One region of the Ottowia sp. SB7-C50 genome, then DNA from elsewhere that is predicted to be linked to it. Evidence: predicted binding sites of a transcription regulator. Region 1 holds the regulator's gene; each other region holds the start of a gene.
The links. Region 1 encodes sigma-54, which starts transcription at its own class of promoters, with help from an activator protein. Its sites were predicted from a motif close to TGGCANGNAANCTGCTTT; they were not measured.

Region 1 (10,630 bases):
CGCACGCCGGCTGGGCGCGCGCCGGCTTCGCGTGCTGCGCGTTGGGCATGCTGTCCAAGGGGTTGATTGGCGTGGCGCTGCCGGGGCTGGTGCTGTTCGTGTGGCTCAGCCTGGCGCGGCGCTGGCGGCAGGTGCCGCGCCTGCCGTGGCTGAGCGGGCTGGCGCTGTTTGCCGCCATCGCCGTGCCATGGTTCGTGCTGGCGGCGCAGCGCTATCCTGACCTGTGGCGCTACATGTTCGGCGCGCACCAGTTCGGCCGCTACACGGGCGGCGGCTTCAACAACCAGCACCCGTGGTGGTTCTACATCGTGGGGCTGCTGGCGCTGCTGTTCCCATGGCCGATTTTCATGCTGTTTCGGCGCCCGGCGCAGGCGGATGCAGCGCATGACGCTTCCAAAAATATAGCGAAGGACACCTTCCTGCTGGCCTGGGTCTGGCTGCTGGCGATTCTGCTGTTCTTCTCCATCCCGCGTTCCAAGCTGATCGGCTACGTGCTGCCGGTGCTGCCGCCGCTGGCGCTGCTGGCGGCGGCCGGCTGGCAGCGCGCGATGGCCGGCCGGCGCCACGAAGGGCGCTGGTTTGCGGCGCTGGCCGCGCTGCCGCTGCTGGTGGCGCTGGTCATCACGTTCGGCTTCGGGCCGAACCAGCGCCACCGGCTGACCGGTGACCTGGCGCGCGAACTGGCCTGCCGCGCGGCGCCGGGCGAGCCGATCTATCTGGAAGGCAGCGGCAGCTTTCCCTACGACCTGCCCTTCATCGCCGGCCTGACCGCGCCCCTGGTGGTGGCGCAGCACTGGCCGGCCACACGCGATGGCATCGGCGACAGCTGGGAGCGCGAAATGCTGGAGGCGGGTGATTTCGAGCCGGCGCGCGCCGCCCAGCTGATGCGCGCGCCCGATGCGCTGGTCGAGGCTGCCGCGCAGCCGCGGCGCTGGCTGGTGGCGCAGTCGCGCGTGAAGGATCAGGCCGGCGCGCTCATCGACTTCACCCCGCCGCCCGGCTGGCGCCGCGTGGTCGACGGCGACCGCTGGGACCTGTGGCAGTCAGCGCCGGAAGGCCCAGAAGCGGCTCAGCACGAACGTCTGCCCGGCTGCCACGACCAGCGCGGTAATCAGCGCCGGCCATGACGGCCAGCTGAAGACCCGCAGCAGCAGCACGAACACGGCTTCGTTGACGGCAAAGCCCAGTAGCGCCGTGGCGGCAAAGCGCCGCAGGCTCGTCCACAGGCCGGTACCGGCGTCCTGAAAGCTCAGGAAACGGTGGCCGAAAAAGCTGACGAAGAACGCCACCGCAAAGCCGGCGGCGTTGGCCAGCTCGGGCCACAGGGCGGACTGGAGCAGGCCGAACACCGCCGCGTGCGTGAGCGCCGCCGCCACGCCCACCACGCCGAACCACAAGCCGGTGCGTGCCGCGCTCATGCGTGCGGGTCTGCGGGCAGGCCCTGCCCGGTGCGCCGCGCCACCAGGTAGAGCGGGCGGCGCTTGACCTCGTCGTAGATGCGCGCCACGTATTCCGACAGCAGGCCGACGGCCATCAACTGCACGCCGGCCAGAAACATCATGCCCACCACGATGGTGGCGTAGCCCGGCACGGCGATGCCCAGCACGAAGTATTCGCCCACCACCCACAGGCCATAGCCCAGCGCCGCCAGCGCCAGCAGCACGCCGACCAGCCCCATCAGCCGCAGCGGCGCGGCCGAAAACGCCAGCAGGCCGGTGGTGCCCAGGCGGAAGGCGCCGCGCAGCCCGTAGTGGCTGTGGCCCGCCTGGCGCGGCAGCGGCTCGTAGTCCAGCGCCAGGCTGCGAAAACCAACCCAGGCGTACAGCCCCTTCATGAAGCGGTGCTGCTCGGGCAGCTCGCGCAGCGCGCGCACCACGCGCGCGTCCATCAGCCGGAAGTCGCCCGCGTCGGCTGGCACCTTGACGCGCGCGCCCCAGTTGACCAAGCCGTAGAACGCGCCGGCCAGCTTGCGGTGCAGGGCGGTCTGGTCGTCGCGCGTGCGACGCACGGCGTACACCACTTCGGCGCCCTGCTGCCACGCCTGCAGCATGCGCGGCAGCAGCGCCACCGGGTGCTGGCCGTCCGAATCCATGATGAACACGACATCCCCCTGCGCGTGGTCCAGCCCGGCAGACAGCGCGGCTTCCTTGCCGAAGTTGCGCGACAGCTGCAGCAGCACCAGCTGCGGGTGCTGCTGCTGAAGCGCAGTGACGACGGCCACCGTGTCGTCGCGGCTGCCGTCGTCCACCACGATCAGCTCGACGGCGGGTGACAGCGCCTGCAGCGCGGCCAGCACCTCGGGCACCACGCGCGGCAGGCTGGCGGCCTCGTTGTAGGCCGGCATGATGCAGGAAAGCCGTGGCGGGCGGGGGTCGGTCGCGTTCACGGTGCGTATCATGCCGCCATTCGGCGGGCGCGCCGTGGCCGCCCCCGTAGAATTCGCCGATGCAATCCGTGAAGAATGAGTTGCTTGGCGCCCTGGCGACCGAGCTGGACCGAATCTCGCCCGGCGCCGGCGACAAGGCCGCCTTCGAATCGCCCAAGCAGGCGGCGCACGGCGATCTGGCCGTCACCGCCGCCATGCAGCTGGCCAAGCCGCTCAAGACCAACCCGCGCGCGCTGGGTGAACAGCTGAAGGCCGCGCTGGAGGCCACGCCCGCCTTCCAGCGCTGGGCCGACGCCATCGAACTGGCCGGCCCCGGCTTTCTCAACATCCGCCTGAAGCCCGCCGCCAAGCAGCAGACGGTGTGTGAAGTGCTCTCAAAAAAAGAGCTGTATGGGCAGTCTGGACAAGCGCCAGGCCGTGTTTTGGTTGAATTCGTCAGCGCCAACCCAACCGGCCCGCTGCACGTCGGCCACGGCCGCCAGGCGGCGCTGGGCGACGCCATCTGCAACCTGTTCGCCACGCAAGGCTGGCAGGTGCACCGCGAGTTCTATTACAACGACGCCGGGGTGCAGATCGAGACGCTGGCCAACTCGGTGCAATTGCGCGCCAAGGGCCTGAAGCCGGGCGACGCCGGCTGGCCCGAGGCGGCGTACAACGGCGACTACATCGCTGACATCGCGGCAGACTTTCTGGCGAAGAAGACCGTGCAGGCCGACGACCGCCGCTTCACCGCCAGCGGTGACGTCAATGACCTGGACGGCATTCGCCAGTTTGCCGTCGCCTACCTGCGCCACGAGCAGGACAAGGACCTGCACGCCTTTCGCCTGGCCTTTGACGAGTACTACCTGGAATCGAGCCTGTACACCTCGGGCCGCGTCGAGGCGGCGGTGCAGAAGCTCGTCGCCAGCGGCCACACCTACGAGCAGGACGGCGCGCTGTGGCTGCGCAGCACCGACTACGGCGACGACAAGGACCGCGTCATGCGCAAGTCCGAGGGCGGCTACACCTACTTCGTGCCCGACGTCGCCTACCACATCACCAAGTGGGAGCGCGGCTACCCCAAGGTCGTCAACATCCAGGGCACCGACCACCACGGCACCATCGCCCGTGTGCGCGCCGGGCTGCAGGCGGCGGGTGTCGGCATTCCGGCCGGCTACCCCGACTACGTGCTGCACACCATGGTGCGCGTGGTCAAAGGCGGCGAAGAGGTCAAGATCAGCAAGCGCGCCGGCAGCTACGTCACGCTGCGCGACCTGATCGAATGGACCAGCGCGGATGCGGTGCGCTTCTTCTGCTCAGCCGCAAGCCCGACACCGAATACACCTTCGACGTCGACCTGGCGGTGCAGAAGAACAACGACAACCCGGTGTATTACGTGCAGTACGCCCACGCGCGCATCTGCTCGGTGCTGGATGCCTGGGGCGGCGACTTGGGCACGCTGGCCGATGCCGATCTGGCGCCGCTCGACACCCCCGCCGCGCAGGCGCTGATGCTTCAACTGGCCAAATACCCCGAAATGCTGACCGCCGCCGCGCAGGACTTTGCCCCGCACGACGTCACCTTCTACCTGCGCGAGCTGGCCGCCAGCTACCACAGCTACTACGACGCCGAGCGCATCCTGGTCGATGACGACACGGTGAAAAAAGCCCGCCTCGCCTTGGTCGCCGCCACCGCGCAGGTATTGCACAATGGCCTGTCGGTGCTGGGCGTGTCGGCCCCCGCCCGGATGTAACGCGTTATCCCACCATGATTTTTCATTTCCGTCCGCACCGCATGCATGCAGTGAAAGTGAACCGAGTGGCCGCGGAGCAGGCCATGCCAGCGACCGCCGTGGCCGGGCTTGCACCGGCCACTGTCGGTGCCTCCTCTCTGGGGGGAAGGCGCGCAGCAACTCAAGGGGGGAGGCACTTTCCTCGGCGTCATCCTGGGCGTGGTCTTCGGCCTGGCCGTGGCGCTGGGCGTGGCCATCTACGTCGCCAAGGTGCCGGTGCCGTTCGTCAACAAGAACACGTCGCGCACCAGCGGCCAGGACGCGGCCGAAGCCGAGAAGAACCGCGACTGGGACCCCAACGCGCCGCTGCGCAACCGCAATGCGGCCAAGCCCAGCGGCGGCGGCACCGTCAGCAGCGGCACCGTGGCGCCCGCGCCCGAGCCGGCGCCCATTCCGGCGCCGGCCGAAGTGGCGCGCCCCGCGCCCGCCGTGGTCAAGCCGGCAGAGGTCAAGCCCGCCGAGGTGAAATCGGCTGAAACGAAGCCGGCCGAAAGCAAGCCGGCCGAAACGAAGCCGCCGCGCACGGCGGAAAGCAAGCCTGCCACGCGCGCCGCCGACAAGGCGTCCGAGCCGCCCCCCGTGGCCACGCGCCCGCCCCGCCCCACCTCGAACGACCCGCTGGGTGACCTGGCGGCCGCCCGTTCCGGCAACGCGCCCGCCGCGCAGACGGCCGAAGCGTTCACTTACTTCGTGCAGGCCGGCGCGTTCCGCACGTCCGAAGACGCCGACGCGCAGCGCGCCCGCCTGCAGCTGATGGGCGTCGAGGCCCGCGTGACCGAGCGCGAACAGTCCGGCCGCACCGTCTACCGCGTGCGCGTCGGGCCGTTCCAGAACAAGGACGCCGCCGACCGGGTGAAAGACCGCCTGGATGGCAATGGCTTTGACTCGGCGCTGGTGCGGGTGCAGAGGTGATCCCCCAAAAGCTAATCCCCCTGTGGCGCCTGCGGCGCCTTCCCCCCGGTGGGGGACAACGCTGGCGGCCGGGGCAAGCCCGCTCCGCGGCGTTCTCGAATGGCCTGCTCCGCGGCCCGTTTTCAGGGCTTGCTGCGCAGCCCTGGGGTGAGAAGTTGACAAATTCTTCACACGGTGGCGCCGTGGTGAGCGGAACTCGCCGGCAGCGCAGCCACTCTGATGCCTGTTGAAAGAAACGGAATCCTGATCCCATGAAACGTCGTGAATTTGCCCTGGGGGCCACCGCCTTTGCCCTGCCCGGCCTGCTGGCCCTGCCTGCCCATGCCCAGTCCGGTCCGGGCTACGTCACGCTGAAGGAGCGCGCGCCGGTGGAGTCGCCCGCGGGGCAGATCGAGGTGATCGAGTTCTTTTCGTACGGCTGCTCGCACTGCAAGAACTTCGAGCCGATGTTCAGCGCCTGGAAGAAGGCGGCGCCGAAGGACGTGAACGTGCGCCTGGTGCACGTGGGCTTCCAGACCAGCTTCGAGCCGCTGCAGCGCATCTACTACGCGCTGGAGACCATGGGTCCGGCCGCGCTGGAAAAAGTGCACGGCAAGGTGTTCGACGCCCTGCAGACCGAGCGCAAGCGCGTCGACAAGCCCGAGGTGCTGTTCCCCTGGATCGCCGAGCAGGGCGTGGACCGCGCCAAGTTCGAGGAAGCCTACAAGTCCTTCGGCGTGGCCAGCAAGCTGCGCCGCGCGGTGCAGTTGCAGGAGGCCTACAAGGTCGAAGGCACGCCGGCGCTGGGCATTGCGGGCAAGTACTACACCGACGGCTCCATGGCCGGCGGATTCGAGCGCATGATCCAGATCGCCAACAACCTGATCGCACAGGAGCGCAAGCGCTGATCGCGGCGCCGCGCGTGCCCCCCAAAGCCCGCCCTGGCGGGCTTTTTTCATGCGCACGCCGCGGGCCGGCCGGTCGAACCGCCCTACAATGAAACGCATCGATCAAGCAAAAAGCGTGCCTTTGATGAAGCACCCGTTTTTTACCTCTGTAGCTGCGCTGGCGTGGGCGATGGCCTTGGCCCTGGGCGCGACGTCGGCCTGGGCCGAGCGCGCCGACCGCGACAAGCCCATGAACATCGAGTCCGATGCCCTGCGCTATGAGGATCAGAAGCAGCTATCCACCTTCACCGGCCGCGTGGTGGTGACCAAGGGCACCATCGTGATGCGCGGCGCCCGGCTGGAAGTGCGGCAGGACGCCAACGGCAACCAGTTCGGCACCATGTTCGCCGAGCCCGGCAAGCGCGCCTTCTTCCGCCAGAAGCGCGAAGGCGTCGACGAATTCATCGAAGGCGAAGGCGAAACCATCGAATACGACGGCAAGGCCGACACGGTGCGCTTTCTGCGCCGCGCCGAAATGCGCCGGCTGGCCGGCGCCACGCTGCAGGACCAGGTGCTGGGCAGCGTGATCGTCTACAACAACACCACCGAGGTCTACACCGTCGACGGCGCGCCGCGCGCCGATGGTGCGCCTTCGGCCGCGCCGGGCGGCCGCGTGCGCGCCACGCTGGCACCGCGCAACCCCAGCGGTGCCGCGCCCGCCGCGCCGCCGTCGGCGCCCGCTGCCGTGCCGCTGCGCCCGGCCGACCGGCTGCCAGCAGGGGCAGGCGGGTGAAGGTGGCGGTCGCGGAAATGCCGGCGGTCGATGCGGGCCAGAGCCGGCTGGCAGTGCGCGGCCTGCGCAAGAACTACGGCGCGCGCCGCGTGGTGCACGACGTGTCGCTCGACGTCGCCAACGGCGAGGTGGTGGGCCTGCTGGGCCCCAACGGCGCCGGCAAGACCACGTCGTTCTACATGATCGTCGGCCTGGTGCGCGCCGACGCGGGCAGCATCACCATTGATGGCCGGTCGATCGAGCACATGCCGATCCACCAGCGCTCGCGCCTGGGCCTGTCGTATCTGCCGCAGGAAGCGTCGATCTTCCGCAAGCTCACCGTGGCCGAGAACGTGCGTGCCGTGCTCGAATTGCAGGTCGGCCCCGATGGCCGCGCGCTGCCGCGCGCCGAGATCGAGCGCCGCCTGACCGAGCTGCTGGAGCAGCTGCACGTGAATTCGCTGCGCGATTCGCCCGCGCCGGCGCTGTCGGGCGGCGAGCGCCGGCGCGTCGAAATCGCGCGCGCGCTGGCCACGCAGCCGCGCTTCATCCTGCTGGACGAGCCATTCGCGGGCATCGACCCCATCGCCGTGATCGAGATCCAGCGCATCATCGCCTTCCTGAAGGACCGCGGCATCGGCGTGCTGATCACCGACCACAACGTGCGCGAGACGCTGGGCATCTGCGACCACGCGGTCATCATCAGCGAAGGCCGCGTGCTGGCGACCGGCACACCAGCCGACATCGTCGACAACCCCGAGGTGCGGCGCGTCTACCTGGGCGAGCATTTCAGGTTGTGACAGCTCACGCCCCTGAGTCGCTGGCGCGCCTGCCCGCCGCTGCTGCGCGAGGGGGCACAAGGCCGATGCCCGCTGCAAGGACCGCATGAAGCCCGGCCTGTCGCTGCGCGTTTCGCAGCATCTGGCGCTGACGCCGCAACTGCAGCAGTCGATCCGCCTGCTGCAGCTGTCCACGCTGGAACTCGCCAGCGAAGTCGAGCAGATGCTGGACGACAACCCGTTTCTCGAGCGCGAGGACGACGCCGCGCCGCGCGAGGAATTCGGGCTGGCCCGTGCCGACACGCGCGTCAGCGAAGGCGACCGCATCCATGAAGCGGCGTCCACCACAGACGACCCCAGCGCCGCCGGCGACGCCCCCGTCGACAGCCTGTTGCCCGACAGCTGGGACGGCGACGGCAGCGTCGAGGTCACGCCCGACGACAGCGAATGGGGCGGCGATGCCCCGGCGCGCGCCCGCGGGGCGGACGGCGACGACGAACTGGACCCGGGCGAGCGCGGCGGCCCGCACGAGTCGCTGACCGAGCACCTGCACCGCCAGGCGCTGGCATTGCGGCTGTCGCCCGAAGACCGGGCGGCGCTGCACTTTCTCATCGAGTCGCTGAACGACGACGGTTATCTGGAAGACTCGCTCGCCCAGCTGGCCGCCACGCTGACCGACGAGGGCGACGACCTGGAGGAGCTGGAAGAACTGGTGCACCGCTTCAGCCTGGCGCTGAAGCTGCTGCAATCGCTGGAGCCGCCCGGCGTGGGCGCGCGCCACCTGGCCGAATGCCTGACGCTGCAATTGAAAAGCCGCCAGGCCGAGCGCGACGTGCCGGCCAGCGAGCAGGCGGTGATCGCCAGCGCGCTGAAGGTGTGCGCCCAGCCCGGTGTGCTCGACCTGCTGGCGCGGCGCGACGCGAAAAAGCTGGCGCAGCTGACGGGCGACGCCGAAGACGCGGTGCGCGCCGCCATGGCGCTGATCGCGCGGCTCGACCCCAAGCCCGGCCGGCCCTTTGCCGACGTCGAGCGCAACGCCATCGTGCCCGACGTCATCGTCACCGCCAGCGGCGCGGGCGGCGTGCAGCGCTTTCGCGTACAGCTCAACCCTGACGTGATGCCGCGCCTGCGCGTGCACGACCTCTACGCCAGCGCGCTGCGCGGCGGCAAGGGCGGCGAAGGCCACCAGGCGCTGGCCAGCCGGCTGCAGGAAGCGCGCTGGTTCATCAAGAACATCCAGCAGCGCTTCGACACTATCCTGCGCGTGGCCACGGCCATCGTCGAGCGGCAGCGCAACTTCTTCGTGCATGGCGAGGTGGCGATGCGCCCTATGGTGCAGCGCGAACTGGCCGATGAACTGGGCGTGCACGAATCGACCATCTCGCGCGTGACCACCGCCAAGTACATGGCCACGCCGCGCGGCACGTTCGAGCTGAAGTATTTCTTCGGCTCCGCCCTGGCCACCGAAGCCGGCGGCAACGCCAGCAGCACGGCGGTGCGCGCGCTCATCAGGCAACTGATCGCCGCCGAAAATGCCAGCCAGCCGCTGTCCGACAGCAAGATCGCGGACATGCTGAAGGAGCAAGGCATCGACTGCGCGCGCCGCACCGTAGCCAAGTACCGCGAGGCGCTGCGCATTCCGGTGGCGAGCTTGAGGAGGACGGCCCCCCCCCTGAGTCGCCTGCGGCGCCTTCCCCCCAGGGGGACGCCGCTGGTCGCCGGGGGGGGACCCCGGCTTGGGCGGCCCGCGCATGGCCTGCTCCGCGGCCATTTGACATGGCCGCGCGGGGGCGTGTGATCGAGGCTGGCGCATGGGGCATCATTGGCGCTTGCTGGATTCCCACACCTCCATGACATTGCTGACCCTGTTTCTTCCCTGCGCCGGTGGCGTCGAGGGTTTTCTTGCTGATGAGGTGCACGGCCTGAGCGGCCTGGTGGGCCAGGACTTGCTGACGGTGCGCGGCGGTGTGCGCGTGCGGGGTGACTGGGCGTTGATGCAGCGCTTGAACCTGCACAGCCGCCTGGCGCAGCGCGTGCTGATCGAGCTGGCCCATGCGCCGTACCGCGACGAGCAGGACCTGTATGCGCTGGCAGCGGGCGCGGCGTGGGAGGACTGGTTTGCGCCGCAACAGACCTTCCGCGTCGACCTGACGGCGCAGGCGAGTCCGCTCAAGAGCCTCAACTTTGCCACCCTGCGCGTGAAGGACGCGGTAGCCGACCGGTTTCGCGCCCACGCGGGCGGCGTGCGCCCCAGCATCGACACGCACGCGCCGCAGGTGCGCGTCGTCGCGCACCTGGACGCCACGCACGCCACGCTGTACATCGACACCAGCGGCGAGCCGCTGTTCAAGCGCGGCTGGCGGCAGGACAAGGGCGACGCGCCGCTGAAGGAGACGCTGGCCGCCGCCATGCTGGCCGCCAGCGGCTGGTGGCTGCCGGCCGAGCGGCGCGTGGTCGACTCGCCGCTGTACGACCCCTGCTGCGGCAGCGGCACCATCGTCATCGAGGCGGCGCAACTGCGCCTGGGCCTGCCGGCTGGCGGGCAGCGGCGCTTCGGGTTCGAGCGCCTGCGTCCGTTCGACGCGGCGCAGTGGAATGCTATAAAAAAAGAAGCTGCTCACGCTGATCAGGCAAGCGCTGGAGGCGCTTTGGGCTTGAAGGATGGCGCCATTCACGTGTTCGGCAGCGACGTCGCCCACCGCATGGTCGACTTTGCACAGCGCAACGCCGAGCGCGCCGGTGTCGCCCACGCGGTGCAATTGCGCGGCGGCGACGCGCTGCAGCGCATGCCACCCACCGCGCAGCCCGGCGTGCTGCTGATGAACCCGCCGTATGGCGAGCGCATCGCCGCCGCCGGCGTGGCGGGGCAGAAGGGGCACGGGCGCGAAGCCTTTCAGAGCGGCACGTTGGCCCACCAGCGCGGCGCCGACGGCGCGGCCCGCACGGCGGCCGAAGTCAATGCGGGCGATGAGTTCTTCACGCGCCTGGCCGCGCACTGGAAGAGCCACTACGCCGGCTGGACGGCCTGGTTGCTGACGCCCGACCTGAAGCTGCCCGGCCGCCTGCGGCTGAAGGAATCGCGCCGCGTGCCGCTGTGGAACGGCCCCATCGAATGCCGCCTGTTCCGCTTCGACCTCAGCGCGC
Region 2 (10,630 bases), 1.7 Mb from region 1:
CGCCTCGTCCACGCGCGGCGCCTGGCTGGTGGGGCCGATGAACAGGCCGCTGAACAGGTAGGACAGCGACGGATGGTTGTGCCAGTACAGGATCAGGCTGGCCAGCAGCTCGGGCTGGCGCAAAAACGGGCTGTCGTCGGGCGTGGCGCCGCCCAGCACAAAGTGGTTGCCGCCGCCGGTGCCGGTGTGGCGGCCGTCGGTCATGAACTTCTCGGCCGACAGGCGGCTCTCAAACGCCTGGCTGTACAGGAACTCGGTGTTGTCCACCAGCTCGCGCCAGTTCGTCACCGGCTGGATGTTGGCCTCGATCACGCCGGGGTCGGGCGTGATCTGCAGCATCTTCAGCCGCTTGTCGCGTGGTGGGGGGTAGCCTTCCATCACCACCGGCAAGTTCAGCTCGGCGGCGGTCTGCTCGATGGCGGCGACCAGCGCCAGGTAGTCCTCGACATGGTCCAGCGGCGGCATGAAGACGTACAGCAGGCTCGACTTGCCCGCCTTCAGCGCGTATTTGGCGACGGCGGCCTGGTGTGCGCTGCGCGCGGCGCGGCGGGCTTCGGCGGCCTCGTCGTCGCCCTCGATCTCGGGCAGGTCGGTGTCGGGTGTGTGCGAACGCACCGGGTCGCGCACCTCCACCACCAGTGCGGTGCGCGGCACCCAGGCGGCCGATTCGCCGCGTTCGGGCGCGCGGTCGTTGGGGTCGATTGCTTCTTTTTCAGGAGCACCCTCCGCGCTTGCATCCAGCGCATCGGACTCATCGGGCGCATAAGGGTCCTTGGGGAAGGACTTTGGCAGGTCGTCGTCGCTGACCCACGGCAGGCTGCTCAGGGGCAGCCTGAAACCCATGGGCGAATCGCCGGGCACCAGGTACAGCCGGTCGTCACGGAACCACCAGCGGCCGGTGAGCCAGCGCGGGCGCTGATCGGGCGGGACTTCGCGCAGGAAGTCGGGCGACTCTGCCAGTTGCGAGGCCGCGCGCAGCGGCAGCAGGTAGCCGATCACCTTGTCCAGCCCCTGCGTGAAGACGCGGCGCAGGCGCGCACGCTCCATCTCGTCGCCCAGCTGGCTGTTGAAAGGGTCGACGTTGATCGGCAGGCGCCGCTCGGCCTGGATGAAGTGCCACGGGTCTTCGTAACCGGGGCGGATGGTCTGCGTGCCCACGCCCAACCGCCGTGCCAGCGCGTGGATGAAGCGCTCGGCGTCCTCGGGCCGGGCGCGCTGTGGCTGGCGCTCGTCGGCCAGCAGCGCGGGGTTGTGCCACAGCGGCTGGCCGTCGGGCCGCCAGTACAGGCTGAGCGCCCAGCGCGGCAGCTGCTCGCCGGGGTACCACTTGCCCTGGCCCAGGTGCAAAAAGCCATTGGGGCCATATTTGGCCTTCAGCCGGTGCAGCAAATCGAGCGCGAACACGCGCTTGGTGGGGCCGAGCGCGGCGGTGTTCCACTCCGGCCCGTCGCGGTCGTCGATGCCGACGAAGGTGGGCTCGCCGCCCATGGTCAGGCGCACGTCGTCGGCCTGCAGTTGCACATCGACTTCGTCGCCGAGCTTCAGGATCGCGTCCCACTGCGCGTCGCTGTAGGGCAGGGTGACGCGCGGCGATTCGTGGATGCGCGTGACGGCCATGTCGTGGCGGAATTCGACCTTGGCCTCGTCCACCAGCCCCTCGATGGGCGCGGCACCGCTGGGCTGCGGCGTGCAGGCCAGCGGGATGTGGCCTTCGCCGGCCAGCAAGCCCGATGTGGGGTCCAGCCCGATCCAGCCGGCGCCGGGCAAATAGACCTCGCACCAGGCGTGCAGGTCGGTGAAGTCCACCTCGGTGCCGCTCGGCCCGTCGAGCGACTTCTGGTCGGCCTTCAGCTGGATCAGGTAGCCCGACACGAAGCGCGCCGCCAGCCCGCAATGGCGCAGCAGCTGCACCAGCAGCCAGCCCGAATCGCGGCACGAGCCGCTGGCTTTTTGCAACGTCTGCTCGGGCGTCTGCACGCCGGGTTCCATGCGGATCAGGTAGCCGATGTCGTGCTGCAGGCGCTGGTTCAGGCCGACCAGAAAGTCGATGGTGCGCTGCGGGCGGCGGTCGATGCCGGCCAGGTATTTTTCAAACAAATCGCCGTTCTGCCCGCGCGCCAGGTACGGCGCCAGCTCTTCTTTCAATAGCGGGTCGTAGCTGAAAGGGAAGTTCTCCGCCTCCGGTTCCAGAAAAAAGTCGAACGGGTTGTAGACCGCCATCTCGGCCACCAGGTCGACCGTGACCTTGAACTCGGTGGTCTTGTCGGGAAGAGCAGGCGCGCCTGCCAGTTGGCGAACGGGTCTTGCTGCCAGTTGAGGAAGTGGCTGGCCGGCTCGACTGCCAGCGAATACGAAATGATCTTGCTGCGGCAATGCGGCGCTGGGCGCAGGCGCACCACCTGCGGCCCCAGTTGCACGGGCCGGTCGTAGCGGTAGTGGGTGACGTGGTGCAGCGCGGCATGGATGGGCATGGGGTTTCCTGATCGGGTGATCCGATACGCTACGCATGCTAGCAAGCTGTGGGCCATGCCCTGTGACGAAAACCGGCCTTGACCGAGTAGGCTGATGTCCCGTCATCGCCTGTGCGCTTGCCAGGACTGCAAATCATGCTTCTGAAACCATAGCAATTTGATCGCGTGAGTGGACATGACCGCCGCCCCCGTGCCGCCCGCTGACCTTGCCGCGCGCCGGGTGGGGCTGATGCTGCCGGCGGCGCTGGCGGGCGTGGTGGCGGGCACGGCGGCGCAGCTGCAGCAGGTCGCGCTGTGGCAGCCGGGGGCTTACGCCGCACTGCTGGCGGCGGCGCTGGTGGGACTGGTGCTGGCCTGGCGCGCCAGCGCTGGGCCCCGCGCCCGCGTGCCGATGGCGCTGTGCGCGCTGGCCGCGGCGCTGGCGGCCTTCGCAGGCGTGGGGCTGCGCGCGGGTGCGTTGCAGGCGCAGGCGCTCGCCCCCGCCATCGAGGGGCGCGACGTGGTGCTCACCGGCCTTGTCAGCCGCATGCCGCAACGCGGCGACATGGGCTGGCGCTTTCGCTTTGACGTCGAAGCGGCGCAGATCGACGGCCAACCCGTGGCGGTGCCGCCGCGCGTGCAGCTGGCGTGGTACGGCTCGGCCAGCACCGCGGACGAGACCGACGCCGCGCGCCCGCTGGCGGCCGATTTGCGCGCGGGCGACCGCTGGCAGTTCACCGCACGCCTGAAGGCACCGCACGGCAACTTGAATCCGCACGGCTTTGACTACGAACTGTGGCTGTGGGAGCAGGGCGTGCGCGCCACCGGCTACGTGCGCGCCGGCCCGCGCGATGCGCCGCCACGGCGGCTGGCAGAAGGCGCGGCCTTCCCGATCGAGCGCGCGCGCCAGTCGGTGCGCGACCGCATCCTGGCCGGCGGCGCGGGGCAGGGTGATGAAGGGCGGCGCTTTGCCGGCATCGTCGCCGCGCTGGTGACGGGCGACCAGGCGGTCATCGAGCGGGCCGACTGGGACATCTTTCGCGCCACCGGCGTGGCGCACCTGATGAGCATCTCGGGCCTGCACATCACCATGTTTGCCTGGCTGGCCGCGGCGCTGGTTGGCGGGCTGTGGCGGCGTTCGGCCCGTTGGGGGCTGCCGGCGCGGCTGGACCCTTGCCTGCTGCTGCCGGCGCCGCACGCGGCGCTGATCGGCGGCGTGCTGCTGGCGGGCGCATATGCGCTGTTCAGCGGCTGGGGCGTGCCGGCGCAGCGCACGGTGCTGATGCTGGCCACGGTGTCGCTGCTGAAACTGGCCGGCGTGCGCTGGCCCTGGTGGCTGACCTGGCTGCTGGCCTGCGCGGTGGTGCTGCTGGCCGACCCATGGGCGCTGCTGCAGGCCGGGTTCTGGCTGAGCTTTGTCGCCGTCGGCGTGCTGTTTGCTACCGATTCAGGAGCGGCATCCGCCCTGCAGACAGGCGCACGCGGGCATTTTGGGCGTCTTTTGCGCGAGCAATGGGTGGTCACGCTGGCGCTGACGCCGCTGTCGCTGATCCTGTTCGGGCAGGCCTCGGTGGTGGGCCTGCTGGCCAACCTGCTGGCGATTCCGTGGGTGACGCTGGTGGTCACGCCGCTGGCCATGCTGGGCATGGCGTGGGCGCCGCTGTGGCAGGCGGCGGCCTGGGCCTTGCAGCCGCTGGCCGCGCTGCTGCAGTGGCTGGCCAGCTGGCCCGGTGCCAGTGTGTCGCTGGCCAGCGCGCCACTGCCGCTGGGCGTGGCGGCGGTGGGTGGGGCGCTGCTGCTGGCCCTGCGCTGGCCGTGGGCGCTGCGCGTGGCGGGGCTGCCGCTGGTGCTGCCCCTGCTGCTGTGGCAGCCGGCGCGGCCCGTGCCCGGCCAGTTCGAGCTGCTGGCGGCCGACGTGGGGCAGGGCAACGCGGTGCTGGTGCGCACCGCCACCCACACGCTGGTGTACGACGCCGGGCCGCGCTATTCACTGGAAAGCGACGCCGGCCACCGCGTGCTGGTGCCGCTGCTGCGCGCGCTGGGCGAGCGCGTCGACACGCTGGTGCTGAGCCACCGCGACAGCGACCACACCGGCGGCGCCGGGGCCGTGCTGGCCATGCAGCGCAGCGCGGCGCTGCTGTCGTCCATCGAGGAAGGGCACGAATTGCAAGGCGCGCGCACCGCCATGCGCTGCCAGGCCGGGCAGGCGTGGGACTGGGACGGCGTGCGCTTCGAATTGCTGCACCCGGCCGCGGCGGACTATGGCGCACCGAGAAAATCGAACGCCATGAGCTGCGTGCTGCGCGTGCAGGGCGGCGGCCGCGCGGCGCTGCTGGTGGGCGACATCGAGGCCGAGCAGGAACGCGCGCTGGTGGCTGTGCACGGCAACGCTCTGCGCGCCAACGTGCTGCTGGTGCCGCACCACGGCAGCCGCACCTCGTCCACGCCGGACTTCGTCGCCGCCGTGCGCCCCGACTGGGCGCTGATCCAGTCTGGCTATCGCAACCGCTTTGGCCACCCGGTGCCCGAGGTGCTGGCGCGCTACACCGCGCGCGGCGTGCGGGTGGCCGATTCGCCCCGTTGTGGTGCGATGCGCTGGAACAGTGCACAACCCGATGCACTGCGGTGCGAGCGCGCGCACGCGGCGCGCTACTGGCACCACCGGCTGCCCTGAAGGCTGGTGCGCCGCCGGACATGGCTTGCATCTTGCTATGCTAGTCACGAAACGGCACACATGCCGACCGACCGCCAGGAACACAGAGGAGCCCCGAAGGCCATGCACCCGTTCGACGAGATGTACGAAAGCCTGGCCTCGACCCAGGCCGACCCGCAGGCCTACCACGGCAGCGCGATCCGCGGCCATTACCGCAGCTACGCCGGCTGGCTGGCGGGCCAGAGCGCCGACGTCATGCGCGCGCGCCGGGAGGAGGCCGAGGTCATCTTTCGCCGCGTCGGCATCACCTTTGCCGTGTACGGCGCCAAGGACGAGGACGGCGCCGGCACCGAGCGGCTGATTCCCTTCGACCTGATCCCGCGCATCATCCCCGCCCCCGAGTGGGACATGCTGCAGCGCGGCCTGGTGCAGCGCGTGACGGCGCTCAACCGCTTCATCCACGACGTCTACCACGGGCAGGAAATCCTGAAGGCCGGCATCGTGCCGCGCGAGCAGGTGATGAACAACGCGCAATACCGCCCCATCATGCAGGGCGTGGCGGTGCCCAACCAAATCTATTCGCACATCTCGGGCGTGGACATCGTGCGCGCCGGCAACGCCGACGGCCAGGGCGAGTATTACGTGCTGGAGGACAACCTGCGCGTGCCCAGCGGCGTCAGCTACATGCTGGAAGACCGCAAGATGATGATGCGGCTGTTTCCGCACCTGTTCAGCCAGCACCGCGTGGCGCCCGTCGCGCATTACCCCGACCTGCTGCTCGAAACCCTGCGCGCCAGCAGCCCCAGCACGTCGGCCGACCCCACCGTGGTGGTGCTGACGCCCGGCATGTACAACAGCGCCTACTTTGAGCACGCCTTCCTGGCGCAGCAGATGGGCGTCGAGCTGGTAGAGGGGCAGGACCTGTTTGTCAAGGACGGCTTCGTCTACATGCGCACCACGCGCGGCCCGCAGCGGGTGGACGTGATCTACCGCCGCGTGGACGACGACTTCCTCGACCCGCAGGTGTTCCGCGCCGACTCATCGCTGGGCTGCGCCGGGCTGATGGCGGCGTATCGCGCGGGCAATGTGACCATCTGCAATGGTGTCGGCACCGGCGTGGCCGACGACAAGTCGATCTACCCCTACGTGCCCAAGATGATCGAGTTCTACCTGGGTGAGAAGCCGATCCTGAACAACGTGCCCACCTACATGTGCCGCGACGCGGACGACCTGAAATACGTCATGGCCAACATGAAGGACCTGGTGGTGAAGGAAGTGCACGGCGCCGGCGGCTACGGCATGCTGGTCGGCCCCGCGTCCACCGCCGCCGAGATCGAGGAATTCGGCCGCGCCGTGCTGGCCCGGCCCGACGGCTACATCGCCCAGCCCACGCTCAGCCTGTCCAGCTGCCCCACCTACGTCGACGCCGGCATCGCCCCGCGCCACATCGACCTGCGCCCGTTCGTGCTGAGCGGCACCGAGGTGCAGATGGTCCCCGGCGGCCTGACGCGCGTCGCGCTCAAGCAGGGCTCGCTGGTGGTCAACTCGTCGCAGGGTGGGGGCACCAAGGACACGTGGGTGCTGGAGGAAGGCTCGGCCCTTGGCACGCAACGCCAGGTGCAGCGCTCGGCGTCCGGCTTTCAGAGTCAAAGCCAGTCGTTCTGAACAGCACGCCACGCTCAACGTTCAACGCCCAATGCGGAACTTCACCCATGCTTTCACGCACCGCCAATCACCTGTTCTGGATGTCCCGCTACACGGAGCGTGCCGTTCTGTCCGCGGTAGCGGACAGGGTGCGCAGCACCACAACACCGCCGCGCGCGTCAGCGCGCCGGGGTTCGAGGCTTAACTGGAACTGACCCATGCTCTCCCGCACCGCCGATCACCTGTTCTGGATGTCCCGCTACACCGAGCGGGCCGTTCTGTCCGCGGTAGCGGACAGGGTGCGCAGCACCACAACACCGCCGCGCGCGTCAGCGCGCCGGGGTTCGAGGCTTAACTGGAACTGACCCATGCTCTCCCGCACCGCCGATCACCTGTTCTGGATGTCCCGCTACACGGAGCGGGCCGAGAACACCGCCCGCATGCTCAACGTGCATTACGAAACCTCGCTGCTGCCGCAATCGGCGGCGGTGTCGCAATATGGCTGGCTGGGCGTGCTGTCGCTGTCCGAACTGCTGCCCGCCTACAGCGCGCGCCATGGCGACGTCACGCCGCAGGGCGTGATGCACTTCATGGTGCTGGACGAGGACAACCCTGCCTCCATCATTGCCTGCCTGAAGGCAGCGCGCGAAAACGCCCGCGCCGTGCGCGGCACGCTCACCACCGAAGTGTGGGAAACGCTGAACCAGACCTGGCTGGAAATCGGCCGCATGCGCCATGAAGGCGCCTTCGACCGCGACCCCGGCGCGTTCTTCGAATGGGTGAAATTTCGCTCCCACCTGTCGCGCGGCGTCACGCTGGGCACCATGCTGCAGGACGAGGCGTTTCACTTCCTGCGCCTGGGCACCTTCCTGGAGCGGGCCGACAACACCGCGCGCATCCTCGACGTGAAGTTTCACGCCGTCGAAAGCGAATTCTTCGGCGCTGCCAGCGAGAAGGATCTGGAATACGACTTCTACCACTGGGCCGCGATCCTGCGCAGCCTGAGCGGCTTCGAGATCTACCGCAAGGTCTACCGCGACGTCATCGAGCCCGAGCGCGTGGCCGAACTGCTGATGCTGCGCGAAGCCATGCCGCGGTCATTGCACCACTGCATGAGCGAAGTGCTCAACAACCTGCTGCTGGTCGGTGCCGAACCCCAAGGCCCCACCATGCGCCACGCCGGCCGCCTGCGCGCCGAACTGCGCTACGGCCACATCGACGACATCCTGGCCACCGGGCTGCATGCGTTCCTGACGCAGTTTCTGGATCGGGTGAACCAGTTGGGGGCGCATGTCAGCCGGGATTTTCTGGTGCCGACCGCCGGGTGATTTTGCGGGCGCGATCGCGGGCATGAATGCCCGTCCTACGAAAGTCAGCGCCCCACCACCGCCGCCACTTCCTGCCCCAGGTCGATCACCGCCATCGCGTAATAACTGCTCCAGTTGTAGCGCGTGATGACGTAGAAGTTCTCGGTGCCGGCGACGTATTGCGGCTCGTTGCCGGGCAGGGCGGGGTCGCCGTTCTGCAGTTCGATCAGGGCCAGCTTGCCGGGGTGGGCGGTGCCGCCGTTGAGGGGCAGGGCGCCTTTGGCGGCAAAACTGTCGGCGCTGAAGCTGGGCAGGATGTCGGGCGCCAGCAGGGCGTCCATCTGGGCTTCGGGGGTCAGGCGCACGGGGTAGTGCGTGGGTAGGCCGGGCTGCCAGCCGTAGCCTTTGAAGTAGTTGGCGACCGAGCCGATGACGTCGGTTTCGCTGTTCCACAGGTCGACGCGGCCGTCGCCGTCGAAGTCGATGGCGTATTTGACCCAGCTGGACGGCATGAACTGTGGCATGCCCATGGCGCCGGCGTAGCTGCCCAGCGGGGTGAGCGGGTCTACCCCGGTGCGCTGGCACAGGCTGAGGAACTGCTCCAGCTCGTCCTGGAAAAACGCCTGCCGCGCCTGCGCGCGCGGGTGCTGCGGGGGAAAGTCGAAGGTCAGCGTGGCCAGCGCGTCGATGACGCGGAAGCTGCCCATGTTCTGGCCGTAGATGGTTTCGACACCGATGATGCCGACGACGATTTCGGGCGGTACGCCGAATTCGGCTTCGGCGCGCGCCAGTGCGGCGCGGTTGCGGCGCCAGAACTGCACGCCGGCGCGGATGCGCACCGGGTCGATGAAGCGGCTGCGGTACACGCGCCAGTTCTTGGCGGTACCGCGCGCGGGCGGCAGCATCAGGCGCGGCACGTTCGGCAGGTACAGGGCCTGGCCGATGGCGGCGCGCGTCCATTCCGCTGACAGGCCACGGCGCGCGGCCATGTCGTCGGCAAAGCGCATGGCGTCGGGGCGGTCGGCGTAGCGCTGTTCGGGTGGGTTGGCGGCGCGGCGCCGGTTTTGTGAACGATTTTGCGCGTTGGCGCCCGTGGATAGAGCGCCAGCAGCTATGCAAAGTGTAGCAATCAGGCGGCGGCGGTCTAGCGGTCGGTCGGGTGTGGTGGTCATGGGCGGCGGCGGGGCCAGGGAAGGCGTTGAAAGTCGCGCTGCAGTGTAGCGAGGCTGCGGCCCGCGTGGCTGCCAGCGGGGGCGTAGCGCAGGCGTTCAAAGGCCAGCAGCCAGTCGGTGAGCGGCTGGCGCAGCTCGGGTGGCAGCGCGCTGGCGGCCACCTGTTGCAGCAGCGTGCGGGGTGGTGCCTGGGGCGGGGCGTCGATGCCGGCGTCCAGCAGCCGCCGGCGCACGCGGGCCAGCTGGCGCAGCCAGGGGTCGTGCTGGCCGCGGTCCCAGCGGGCCCACGCGGCGCCGGCCAGGGCCACCGCCGTCAGCACGTAGGCGATCAGTTTGCCCAGGTCTTGCCAGCTGGGGTTGTCAAAGCCCAGGCTGCGCAGCAGGTCGAGCTGGCGGCCTTGCGTGTAGTTCAGCACCCACTGGTTCCAGCGGTTGTTGACGGCGTCCCACACGCTGCGCAGCTGCACCAGCAGCGTGGGGCTGAGCGTGCCGATGGCGCCAGCCACCACGCCGTCGGGCGCGCGCAGGCGCTGAAACTGCCCGATGCGCCCCGGCGAGACGGCGCCGGTCGGGTCCACGCGCACCCAGCCCTGGGTGGGGTACCAGACTTCGGTCCAGGCGTGGGCGTCGGCGTTGCGCACCACCCAGTAGCCGTCGATGCCGTTCAATTCGCCCCCCCTGAAAGCCGGTGACGACGCGCGCCGGCACCCCCCGCGGCGCGCAGCAGCACGACGAAGGCCGAGCTGATGTGTTCGCAGAAGCCGGCCTTGGTGTCGAACCAGAACTCGTCCGCCGTGTGCTGGCCGGCGGTGCCGGGCTCCAGCGTGTATTCGTAGCCGCCGGTGCGCAGGCGCTGCAGCGCGGCCTGCACCAGCGCCTGCGGATCGTTGCCCACCGACTGGCGCAGCTGTTCGGCCAGCGCCACGGTGCGCGGGTTGTAGGTCGGCGGCAGCCTCAGGTCGGCCGAAAAATCGCGGCGCGGTCGCTGGTCCCAGCCCAGCAGGCCGTAGCGGAAGCGCAGGTGGCTTTCGGCGCGGTAACGCAGCAGTTCGGTGACCGGGCGATAGGTGAGCCACTGCATGTCTGCCGTCATGCGGGCGCGCTGGTCGCCCGGCAGCTGGGGCGGCTTGCCGGCCACGTCCAGCGGCAGCAGCCAGGGGCGGTTGCTGGGCTCCAGCGTGACTTCGTAGCGGACGGGCTCGCCCAGCAATTGCAGGTCGGCGGGGCCGGGCGTCAGCGCGGTTTCGAAGCCGTCGCCGTCGCTGCCGCCGCGCGGCGTCCAGGTGCGGCCGTCGAAATGGCTCAGCACCGGGCCGCGAAAGTACAGGCTGCCGGCCGGCGGCGGCGCGCCGTCGAACTTGACGCGCATGGCGATGCCGTCGTCCAGCGCCAGGCGGGCGATGT
Region 3 (10,630 bases), 1.8 Mb from region 1:
CAGCTCGCCCGGCGTTTCCGTCTGCGCCACGATCACATGCACCGGCAGGTGTTCGCCGCCGTGGCGCTTCAGTTGTGCGTCGTAGCGCAGCGCAGCAAATTCGTTGCCGCGCGCGCCCTGCAGCGCGTGGCGCAGCGTGGCGCCGTCGGCAAAGTATTGCTGCAGCGACGTGCCTTCAATGCTGCGCCAGGACAGGCCCACGGCGTCTTCCAGCGCCGCGTTGGCAAACAGCACCACAGCCGCCTCGTCGATCACCGCGACCAGCGTGACCAGCAGGTCGAAGGCCTGAAAGCGCGCGGGATGGGGACGGCGGGATGAGGGCATGGGCGACGGCGAAATGGGCCGCCAGCCCTTGTCCATCAAGCGCTGGCAGCTATGATTTTCGCAGAAAACCGGGCGGCCCGCCGGGCGCTTGCACAGGCGCGGGCGCGCTTACTTGAAGCGGCCCAGTTCGCGCCGGATGCCTTCGATGTCGCTCTGGTTGCGGGCGATGGAGGCCTTCATCTCGGCCACGCGGTCCAGGTACTTCTGGTAGTTGCGGGCCTCGCCGCCGATCTTGTCGGGCTCGCCGTTGTTGTAGTCCTTGACCAGCTCGGCCTGGCGCGATTCGGCGCGGCGCAGTTCCTGCTCCAGAATCGCCTTGGCGTCGGCGTCGCGCGCGCGCTGCTCGGGCGTGTCGATGCGCGGCGCGGCCGCGGGTGCGCTGCCCGGCGCGCGGGCGGCCGACGGCGCGGCGGCCGCGCTGCGCGTGGCGGGCGCGGGCGCCGGGGCGGCCGCGGCCGGCACGGTGCCGCGCACCACGGTGACGTTGCCGCCCTCCACCACCTTGCAGTCGCTGCGGCCCTTGATCTGGTTGGTGTATTCGTTGCCGCAGCGGTAGATGCGGTCCTGCGCCGCCGCCGGCAAAGCCGCGCCCGCCAGCACGGCGGCAGCCACGGGGTAGCAAAGGGTCAGCAGTGGGGTTTTCATGAAAATTCCAAAGTCCGGTCACGCCGCGAGATCAGGACACCGGTCCAGAATGCGGAGTATCTGGCAAATAGACCCGCTTGACCACGGCATGTTCCCGCCGCGGCAGCAAAAAGGGCGGCCAAAGCCGCCCTGAAGGTAACGAAGTCGCCGTGCGGCGACGCACATTACAACGAATAGTACATATCGTACTCGGCCGGGTTGACCTGCACGCGGATGCGGTTGACTTCGGTCATCTTCAGCTCGATGAAGGCGTCGATCCAGCTGTCGGTGAACACGCCGCCCTTGGTCAGGAAGGCGCGGTCCTTGTCCAGCTCTTCCAGCGCCTGGTCGAGGCTGTGGCACACGGTGGGCACCAGCTTGTCCTCTTCGGGCGGCAGGTGGTACAGGTCCTTGGTGGCGGCTTCGCCGGGGTGGATCTTGTTCTCGATGCCGTCTAGACCCGCCATCAGCAGCGCCGAGAAGCACAGGTACGGGTTGGCCATCGGGTCCGGAAAGCGCGCCTCGATGCGGCGCGCCTTGTCGCTGGCCACGTGCGGGATGCGGATCGAGGCCGAGCGGTTGCGGCTGGAATAGGCCAGCTTGACGGGCGCCTCGAAGTGCGGCACCAGGCGCTTGTAGCTGTTGGTGGTCGGGTTAGTGATGGCGTTCAGCGCGCGGGCGTGCTTGATGATGCCGCCGATGTAGTGCAGCGCGGTATCGCTCAAACCGGCGTAGCCCTTGCCGGCAAACAGGTTCTTGCCGCCCTTCCAGATCGACTGGTGCACGTGCATGCCGCTGCCGTTGTCGCCGTGGTAGGGCTTGGGCATGAAGGTGGCCGTCTTGCCGTAGCTGTCGGCCACGTTCCAGATGACGTACTTCATGCGCTGCGTCCAGTCGGCGCGCTCGACCAGCGTGCTGAACTTGGTGCCGATTTCCATCTGGCCGGCGCCCGCCACTTCGTGGTGGAACACTTCGACCGGCACGCCCAGCGCTTCGAGGATCAGCACCATTTCGGCGCGCATGTCGTGCGTCGAATCGACCGGCGGAACGGGGAAGTAGCCGCCCTTGGTGGTGGGGCGGTGGCCGCGGTTGCCGCCTTCGAGCTTCTGGCCGCTGTTCCAGGGCGCTTCGTACTCTTCGATCTTGTAGAAGCTGTTGCCCGGCTCGGTGGCCCAGCGCACGCTGTCGAACACGAAGAATTCCGGCTCGGGGCCGAAGTAGGCGGTGTCGCCGATGCCCGACGCCTTCAGGTACGCCTCGGCGCGCTTGGCCAGCGAACGCGGATCGCGCTCATAGGCCTTGCCGTCGCCCGGCTCCAGCACGTCGCAGGTCAGCACCAGCGTCGGCTCGTCGTAGAAGGGGTCGATATAGGCCGTGCCCGGATCGGGCATCAGCAGCATGTCCGAAGCCTCGATGCCCTTCCAGCCGGCGATGGAGGAGCCGTCGAACGCGTGGCCTTCGCTGAACTTGTCCTCATCGAAGTGGGACACGGGCACGCTGACGTGCTGCTCCTTGCCCCGGGTGTCGGTGAAGCGGAAGTCGACGAACTTGCATTCGTTTTCCTTCACCAGTTTCATGACGTCGGCGACGGACTTGGCCATCAGAGTTCTCCTGTGGGGATGGTGGTTCAAAAAGGTTGACGAGACGGGGAATGCAGCTTCCATGCCAGCGCCGCGAGGGCCTGCACCCGCGTGGCGCATTCCGCACCGGCTCGGATTGTGCCTTCAGACAGGCCCGGATGGACTGACGCAGATCGCAAAGCGTGCACGTTTGACGCACCGATTTGGCTTTGCAGCGCACATTATTGGTGCGTCGCACGTTTCAGCGCACCAATTCAGGGCCATAGCGCAGGTCGAAGGGCTGCAGCCAGGCGCGCAGATCGACATACGCCGCCTCGGCCTGGGCCGCCGGCCCCTTGACGCCCAGTTCGATGTGCGCGCCGTGTTGCGGGTGATCCACGCTGGGCAGGCTGAACACCTTGATGCCGGGGTGCGCGGCCTCGACGCGCTGCATCACCGGCGTCAGCGTCGCTTCCATGCTGCCGTACAGGATGACCGAGCGCTCGACCCAGGCGGTGCGCTGAAAGGCGTGCGACCAATCGGTGTCCAGCGCCCACTCGATCATCGGCCAGGCCATCACGGGGAACCCCGGCAAAAAATAAATCATGCCCCCACGCTCCCCCGCTGCGCGCGGTGCGCTGCCCCCCGAGGGGGCCGCATCCCGCCTGGGGAGCGGCCCGGCGGCGGGATTGTCGCCCCCACGCTCCGCTGCTTCGCATGCTGCGCTGCCCCCCGAGGGGGCCGCATCCCGCCTTGGGAGCGGCCCGGCGGCGGGATGAGCACCCTTCGCAGATCCAGCCAGCGCAAACCCCGGAATCTTGTTGTAAGGGTTGGGAATGATGCGCGCGCCCTGCGGAAACACGCCCATGTTCAGGCGATGCTGGTTGTCGGCGCGGTCGGGTTGGTAGGGCTCGCCTTTCTCGCGCGCCACGTCCTGCATGCGTTCCTCGATCAGCGCCTTGGCTTCGGGGTGCAGTGCCAGCGGCACGCCCAGCGCCGCGGCGGCGCACTGGCGCGTGTGGTCGTCGGGCGTGGCGCCGATGCCGCCGGTGCAAAAGACCACGTCGCCGCTGGCAAAGGCGAGCCGCAGCGCGGCCGTGATGCGGGCCGGGTCGTCGCCCACGTACTCGGCCCAGTCCAGGCGCAGGCCACGCGCGGCCAGCAGTTCTATCACCTTGGGCAGGTGCTTGTCGGCGCGCTTGCCGGACAAAATTTCGTCGCCGACGATGATCAGCCCGAACACGGGCGCGGCGGTTTCAGCGGCGGGCATGGGCATCTCTCCAGGAAGCATCGGTCACGGCAGGCCGCTCGGGCGGCAGCGCCACGGGCGCGGGCGGAGCGGGCGCGCGCTCGGCCCGCAGTTGCTGCAGCGCGTTCAGCGCATAGTGCGCGAACCACAGCGACGAGAACACGAACACGAAGGTGTAGATCCAGATCGCGACCGGCACCAGCACGACGAACAGCGCGGCAAACAGCAGGCCCGACGCCCACACCACGCCGGGCGCGGCGCCCATGTACCCGCACAGCACGCCCATGGCCAGCAGCGGCCAGCGGTGCGCCTTGAGGATGGCGCGGCGTTCTTCTGCGCTGGCGTAATCGGCCAGCACGTCGAAGCTCATCACCCGATAGGTCAGCCAGCCCCAGATGAGCGGCGGCAGCACCAGCACCAGCGGCGGAACCAGCCACAGCGGCAGCGTGACGAGCAGCGCCAGCACCGCCACGGCCAGCGAGCCGGCCGACCAGCCAATGGAAGCCGCCAGCGACGCGCCGCGCTGCCGCGCCAGCTGCGGAAAGCGCCGCTCGGCCACCCTGTGGGCCAGCGTGGGCGTGAGCAGCATCGACACGATCGACAAGGTGGCCAGCACGATCACCGGCGTGGCCAGCGCCACCACGGCCAGCGGCGCCAGCAGCCCGACCAGGCCGCCGGGCCGGTCGATGCCCAGCCGGCCGTCGAGCCAGTTCAGCACCGCCCAGCCGTGCAGCGCCGCCTGCATCCAGGCCACGGCGGCGTCCCACCACAGCCAGCCCAGCACCAGCGACAACGCCGTCATGGCCAGCAAGGGCAGCAGCGTCATGCCGATGACGCGCGGCACAAAGGCCTGGGCCAGCGCGCGCACGAAGGCGTCAAACAAGGGCTTCAGCATGGCACCCCGCAGCGCGGTGGAACTGGCAGCGTTTTCATCATTCACTCTGGCCGCCAGCGCTTGCCCATACAGCGCGAGCAGCTATGCAACTCATAGCTTTTCGGCGGCGTCTGCGGGCCGGCGGTCGAGCCCCGCCAGCCGCTTGAGCCCCAGCCACTGCTGCGCCCAGAAGCCACGCCCGTAATCGCGCCCGCGCAACACCTGGTCGTCGATGCCGGTGGCGTCGATGCCGGGGCGCCAGTCGGCGCTGCCCAGCAGCATGTCCCACCACGGAAACAACACGCCGTAGTTGCCACCGTAGGGACTGTAGGCGCTCGTGCCCGGCTCATGCCCCAGCGCGATGGCATGGTGGCGGCGGTGAAAGCTGGGGCTGACCAGCAGCCGGTTGCCGATGCGGCCCCACGACCAGCGCAGGTTGGCGTGGTGCAGGCTTTCCAGCAACTGCGTCACGGCCACCAGCGCCACGAACTGCGCCGGCGCCACGCCGATCACGATGGCGACGACGACAAAAATCACGTCGGTGATGACCGAATCGAGCAGGTGGTTGCGGTTGTCACTCCACATCGTCATCTGGCGCTGGCTGTGGTGCACGGCGTGCAGTTGCCACCACCAGTGCCAGCGGTGCTGCGCACGGTGGATCAGGTAGCCGATGGCGTCGAACAGCACCAGGTAAATCAGAAAGCTGACCCAGGCCACATCGGTCACGCCCGGCCACAACTGGTCGACCTGAAGCGTGGGCAGCCCGTGCGCGCGCAGCCAGCCGATGCCTTCGGTCAGCCACAGCTCGACGCTGAAGAACATCACCAGCTTGAACAGCCCCAGCCGGTGGATCAGCGTGTAGACCACATCGATGGCGATGGCGTGCCGGTCGCTCACGCGCTCGACCGGCCACAGGCGCTGCAGCGGGCCGATGACCAGCAGCATCACGGCGATCTGCACCAACCCCGCCAGCAACCAGCCGGTGGCGGCAAAGCCGTCTTCCAGCAGGTTGCCAGCGCCCACCGCAAAAGCCACGGGCTGCACGGCGGCTTCGAACAGCCACTGCTGCGCGGCGGCGAAGGCGTCGGTCACGTTGTCAAGCATGGTCCTGTTGATCCAAAACACGTCCGCCTGAAACCGCCCCGCTCACCCGTCATTGCCGCGAAAGCGGGCCTCCAGCGGCGCATGCCAAAGCGCGCTGCCGGCGGATGCAGGGATTCCCGCTTTTGCGGGAATGACGAGGATTCAAGTGGTTTGATTTGCAAGCGATATCGAGGCCCCTCCCCATCGGGGCGAAATTTGCAGGTGGTCAACCCCCGTGCGACGCGATCCAGCTCTGGTAATCGGGATGCTCGCGCAAGGTCTTGAAGCAGAAGCCGCGCGCCTGCAGGCCGCTGACCAGCGGCTCCAGCACCGCGGGCGCCCACGGGTCCTGGCGCGACCAGATGCCCAGGTGCGCCATCAGGATGTCGCCGGGGCGGATGTCTTGCAGCGCCTTTTTCAGCAGCGCGTCGTTGGGGTACTGGCCGCTGGGCAATTCGTCGCCCAGAAAGCCGGCCGGCGCCCAGCCGACGTGCTTGAAGCCGCAGGCCTCAGCGGCGGCCAGCAGCTTGGGCGATGTCTTGCCGCCTGCGGCGCGGAACAGCGGCAGCACCTTGTGCTGCGTGACCGAGGCCAGCCGGTCGGCCGCCAGTTGCAGGTTGCCGCAGTACTGCTCGGCGGTCCAGCTCATGGTCTTGCCGGCCTGCGCGCCCGACGACGGGCGAATGCGAAAGCGCGGCGCGCCGCCCGGCTGCGCCGGCGGCAGGTCGCCCTGCCAGTAGGCGTGGTCCCAGGTGTGGCTGGCGAATTCGTGCCCTTCGGCGGCGCGCGCCTTCCACCACGGTGCCCAATGCTTGCCCAGCGTGCCGTCACCTTCGCGCGTGCCTTCCTGGGCGGCGAAGAAGGTGGCGCGCACGTTGCGGCGCTTCAGCACATCGGCGATCAGCGGCGCCACGCCCATGTGCCCGGTGTCGAAGGTCAGGTACACAGGCTTGCACGATTCCGGTGCTTTTTGCGCCGCAGCGCCCGTCCCAAAAGCGCAGGCAGCTATTGAAAAAATAGCAATCGCCAATGCCTGTAGGCGCCCCCCTAGTCGTCGAACCAGAGGCCGCGGAGCAGGCCAGTCGCGGACGCCGCGGAGCGGGCTTGGCCCGGCCGCCAGCGTCGTCCCCCTGGGGGGGAAGGCGCGCAGCGCCTCAGGGGGGGATTTACTGCCTCGGCGCATGATCCAGCGTCCACACACCGTGCGGCGACTTGCCCACCTTGACCTGGTGCACCACCTTGCGCTGCTTCACGTCGATCAGCGTCAGGCGCCCGGCCCAGCGCGATCCGACCATGATCAGCGAGCCGTCGGCCGAGATGTCCATGCAGTCCGGCCCCGACGGTGCCGGAAAGGTGTCGACCGCGACGAACTTCTCGTAGTCGATCTTGCTGATGGTGTTGGCCACCCGGTTGCTGACGAACACGTGCCGCCCGTCGCCCGTGGCGCGGAAGGCGTGCGCGCCCTTGCCGGTGGGAATGGTCTTGACCAGCTGCGGCGCCTTGCCGCCAGCCACGTCGTACACCTCCACGCCGTCGCCGCCTGTCAGGCCCAGCAGCAGGTGCCGGTCGTCGGGCGTGACGAACACGTCGGCCGGCAGCGGGCCGGTCTTGACGCGGTGCTTCAGCGTCTGCGTGGCCAGGTCGATCACCACCAGCTCGTCGCTGTCCTGCATGCTGGACCAGACGGTGGTGCTTTTCGTGTCGATCCACAGGTGGCTGGGCGTGCGGCCGGTGGGGATGCGCTTGACCAGCGTGGGGTCGGTGCCGTTCCAGCTGTAGATGTCGATGTGGTTCAGCCGGTTGGCGGCCGTGACGAACCACTTCATGTCGGGCGAAAAGCGCAGGTGGTAAGGGTCGCGGATGCCCCGCACCGTGCGCTGCACCTCGGCCGTGCGCGGGTCGATGAAGGTGAGCGAGTCGCTGGCGGCGTTGGCCACGATGACCGACTTCTCGTCCGGCGTCAGGTAAAGGTGGTGCGGCTCCTTGCCGGTGGGGATGCGCTTGATCTCGGTCCAGCGGACCGCGTCGATCACGCTGACGTTGCCGTCCAGCGAGTTGAGCACGAACACCGGCGCCGGCACGCGCGGCGCCGCCGTGGCCGGCGCCGAGGGTTGCGCGTGCAGCCAGGCCGCGGGCCAGGCAGACGCGGCCAGCAATGTGGCGGCGCGGCGGCGCGAAATCGGTAAAAAGGAAGTTGGCATCGCCATGAAAGATTTCTGAAACAGTGCGTGAGTGTAGGACGGCTGCTCGACGGCCCGCGCTCACTTAACATGGCAGCCATGCAAGCCGTGGACATCGATGGCGTTTTTCTTGAGCTGGCACAAGTCCCCGCGCCACCGGGGGCCGACCCGGCGCTGCCGCCGCTGGTGTTTCTGCACGAGGGGCTGGGCTCGGTCGCCATGTGGCGCGACTGGCCGGCCAGCCTGTGCGCCACCACGGGGCGCGCAGGCATCGTGTATTCGCGCCAGGGCTACGGGCGATCCAGCCCGGTGGCCGATGTGCGCGGGGCGCCGCGCCGCCACGCGAACGGCACGCGGTCGGGTCGCCTGCAGCCGGACTACATGCATCGCGAGGCGCTGGAGGTGCTGCCCCGGCTGCTGGCGCGGCTGGGCGTCGAACGGCCGGTGCTGGTCGGCCATTCGGACGGCGCCACCATCGCGCTGATTCACGCCGCGCACCACGCGGTGGCGGCGTGCGTGGCCATGGCGCCGCACGTGATGGTGGAGGACATTTCGGTGCAGTCGATCGCCGAGGCGCGCCAGGCCTACGAAACGACCGACCTGCGCGAGCGGCTGGCGCGCTACCACGACGACGTGCAGGTGGCCTTCTGGCAATGGAACGACGTCTGGCTGTCACCCGCGTTCCGCGATTTCGACATCCGCGACGAGGTGCGCACCCTCCGCGCGCCGCTGCTGGCCATCCAGGGCGTGGACGACCAGTACGGCACCATGGCCCAGGTGGATGACCTGGCCGCTGCCGTGCCGCATGCGCGCACCCTCAAGCTGCCGGCGTGCGGGCATTCGCCGCACCGCGACCAGCCGGCGGCGGTCAACCAGGCCATCGCCGCATTCCTGCGCGCCTGACAGCCGGCACAGCCCGGTCGACTGACGCTGTTCCGACACGGCTTGAAGGCCGGCGCTGACGTGGCGCGGGCCTGCTGCGGCCTATCGTGCGGTCACTCAATCACTTGCAGGGGGCACCCATGTCACACCGATTCACTACCTCCACTTCTGCTTCTGCTGCGCCGCGCTGGCGTGCGTCCGCCACGGCGCTGCAACTGGCCGCCGCGCTGGTGGCCCAGGCGCCCGCCACCGCGCTCGTCGGCGTGGGCGCGCTGGCGCTGGCGCCGGCCGCGTACGCCCAGCGTGGGCCGGCCGTGGCTCAGCCGCAAATCGACCGGCTGGAAGTCACGTCCGACGCGGACCTGGCGCCCGGCGCCGAACTGGAACTGCGCCTGTTCGGCACGCCGCGTGGCAACGCGTCGGTGCGCATCAGCGGCGCCAAGCCCATCAATGTGGTGCTGAAGGAATCGCCGGCCGGCAGCGGCGAATACGTCGCCTACTACACCGTCAAGCGCGCCGACGGCCTGGCCGTGGGGCAGGCGGTGCGCGCCACGCTGCGGCGCGGCAAGCTGGCCACGGTGGCCAACTACAGCGTGCCGGCCGTGGCGGGCGCGGGCACGCCGCCGCCCGCCGCGGGCCTGCGCATCGACAGCTTCACGGCCGCGCCGGTGACGCGCCTGTTGCCCGGCACCGAGCTGGTGGTGACGGCGCAGGGCATGCCCCGCGCGCGCGGCAGTTTCGAGATCGGCGGCTTGGCCAGCGACATTCCGATGCGCGAAGTGCGCCCTGGCGTCTACGAGGGCCGTTACACCCTGCGGCGCGAAGACCGCATCACCGCGGCCTCGCCGGTGGTGGCCAGCCTGCGTTCGGGCAACCAGGTGGTGCGCGCCAATCTGGCGCAGCCGCTGGTCGGCGACACGACCGCGCCCACGGTGGTCAACCTGGCCCCGCGCGAAAGCGAGCGCGTGCCGCCGGGCGTGGTCTACGTGTCGGGCAACTTCGAGGATCGGCGCGGCACGGGCGTCGACCCACGCAGCGTGCGTCTGGCGCTGAACGGCCGCGACGTGACGGGCGACACGCAGATCACCGCGCAGTCGTTCAGCTACCGCGGCCAGCTGCCGCCGGGCGCCTACACGGCCCAGCTGGTGGCGCGCGATGGCGCTGGCAATGAACTGCGGCGCGACTGGCGCTTTGACGTCGGCGCGGCCCCCGCGGTGCTGGACGTGCAGCTGACCGGCCCGGTGGGCGATGTGGTGGACGGCCGCAACCCCGTCGTCATCCGGGGCCGCACGGCCCCCGGCGCCACCGTGCAGGCGCGGGTGACCGGCCTGTTGCAGGTGGCCGGCCCCATCGGGCTGGAGCAGGAATTGCTGAACCAGACCCTGACCGCGGACGGCGCGGGCAACTTTACCGTGCAGTTCCAGCCCGCCGGGGCGCCGGGATCGCGCTACGACGTCCATGTGGTGTCGCGCCGCGACGGGCGCAGCGACGAAGCGCGCTTGCGCCTGACGCAGCGCTGAAGCTAGGAGTCTGCGCGGTAGAAGGCGTCGAAGCGAAACGCGCGAAAAACGAGGACAGCGTGGTGATACCGACAAGCCCATAGCCGGGCTATGGGCGCCGGAGGTAGCGCCGCGATGGACCGTTTTCTCGCGCGTTGCAGCCGACGCTCCTTCTGCCGCGCAGACTCCTAGGCGCCCACGCGGCACACGGCGGGCAGGCCGCCGTGTGCCGCGTTTGTTTTTTAGCCTTCAGGCCTTGAGCAGCGCCAGCTCGTCGGCCGTGAGCCAGCGCCACTGCCCGGGCGCCAGATCGTCGGGCAGCGCCAGCCCGCCGATGCGCGAACGGTGCAAGGCCT

Region 2: R0D99_RS09610 (circularly permuted type 2 ATP-grasp protein) is a predicted target of sigma-54. The motif match lies at 5,146-5,163, and genes of this name have one in related genera.
Region 3: glnA (type I glutamate--ammonia ligase) is a predicted target of sigma-54. The motif match lies at 2,599-2,616, and genes of this name have one in related genera.

The regions. Positions count from the first base shown of each region.
Region 1 covers NZ_CP136995.1:329,376-340,005, forward strand. Annotated here, with positions in the region: gene R0D99_RS01555 (glycosyltransferase family 39 protein) at 1-1,127, shown strand, start outside; gene R0D99_RS01560 (GtrA family protein) at 1,044-1,418, opposite strand; gene R0D99_RS01565 (glycosyltransferase family 2 protein) at 1,415-2,344, opposite strand; partial or broken gene argS (arginine--tRNA ligase) at 2,446-4,118, shown strand; gene R0D99_RS01575 (SPOR domain-containing protein) at 4,245-5,069, shown strand; gene R0D99_RS01580 (thiol:disulfide interchange protein DsbA/DsbL) at 5,321-5,956, shown strand; gene lptA (lipopolysaccharide transport periplasmic protein LptA) at 6,081-6,728, shown strand; gene lptB (LPS export ABC transporter ATP-binding protein) at 6,746-7,507, shown strand; gene rpoN (RNA polymerase factor sigma-54) at 7,593-9,284, shown strand; gene R0D99_RS01600 (THUMP domain-containing class I SAM-dependent RNA methyltransferase) at 9,337-10,630, shown strand, end outside.
Region 2 covers NZ_CP136995.1:2,015,834-2,026,463, reverse strand. Annotated here, with positions in the region: partial or broken gene R0D99_RS09620 (DUF2126 domain-containing protein) at 1-2,471, opposite strand, end outside; gene R0D99_RS09615 (DNA internalization-related competence protein ComEC/Rec2) at 2,647-5,124, shown strand; gene R0D99_RS09610 (circularly permuted type 2 ATP-grasp protein) at 5,227-6,768, shown strand; gene R0D99_RS17345 (alpha-E domain-containing protein) at 6,816-6,962, shown strand; gene R0D99_RS09605 (alpha-E domain-containing protein) at 6,966-7,112, shown strand; gene R0D99_RS09600 (alpha-E domain-containing protein) at 7,116-8,075, shown strand; gene mltB (lytic murein transglycosylase B) at 8,120-9,226, opposite strand; gene R0D99_RS09590 (transglutaminase-like domain-containing protein) at 9,223-9,894, opposite strand; gene R0D99_RS09585 (transglutaminaseTgpA domain-containing protein) at 9,891-10,630, opposite strand, start outside.
Region 3 covers NZ_CP136995.1:2,128,166-2,138,795, forward strand. Annotated here, with positions in the region: gene glnL (nitrogen regulation protein NR(II)) at 1-324, opposite strand, end outside; gene R0D99_RS10105 (hypothetical protein) at 433-969, opposite strand; gene glnA (type I glutamate--ammonia ligase) at 1,134-2,549, opposite strand; gene R0D99_RS10115 (competence/damage-inducible protein A) at 2,770-3,777, opposite strand; gene R0D99_RS10120 (EI24 domain-containing protein) at 3,764-4,651, opposite strand; gene R0D99_RS10125 (sterol desaturase family protein) at 4,742-5,734, opposite strand; gene R0D99_RS10130 (polysaccharide deacetylase family protein) at 5,940-6,659, opposite strand; gene R0D99_RS10135 (YncE family protein) at 6,880-7,914, opposite strand; gene R0D99_RS10140 (alpha/beta hydrolase) at 7,993-8,796, shown strand; gene R0D99_RS10145 (hypothetical protein) at 8,916-10,295, shown strand; gene R0D99_RS10150 (pseudouridine synthase) at 10,524-10,630, opposite strand, start outside.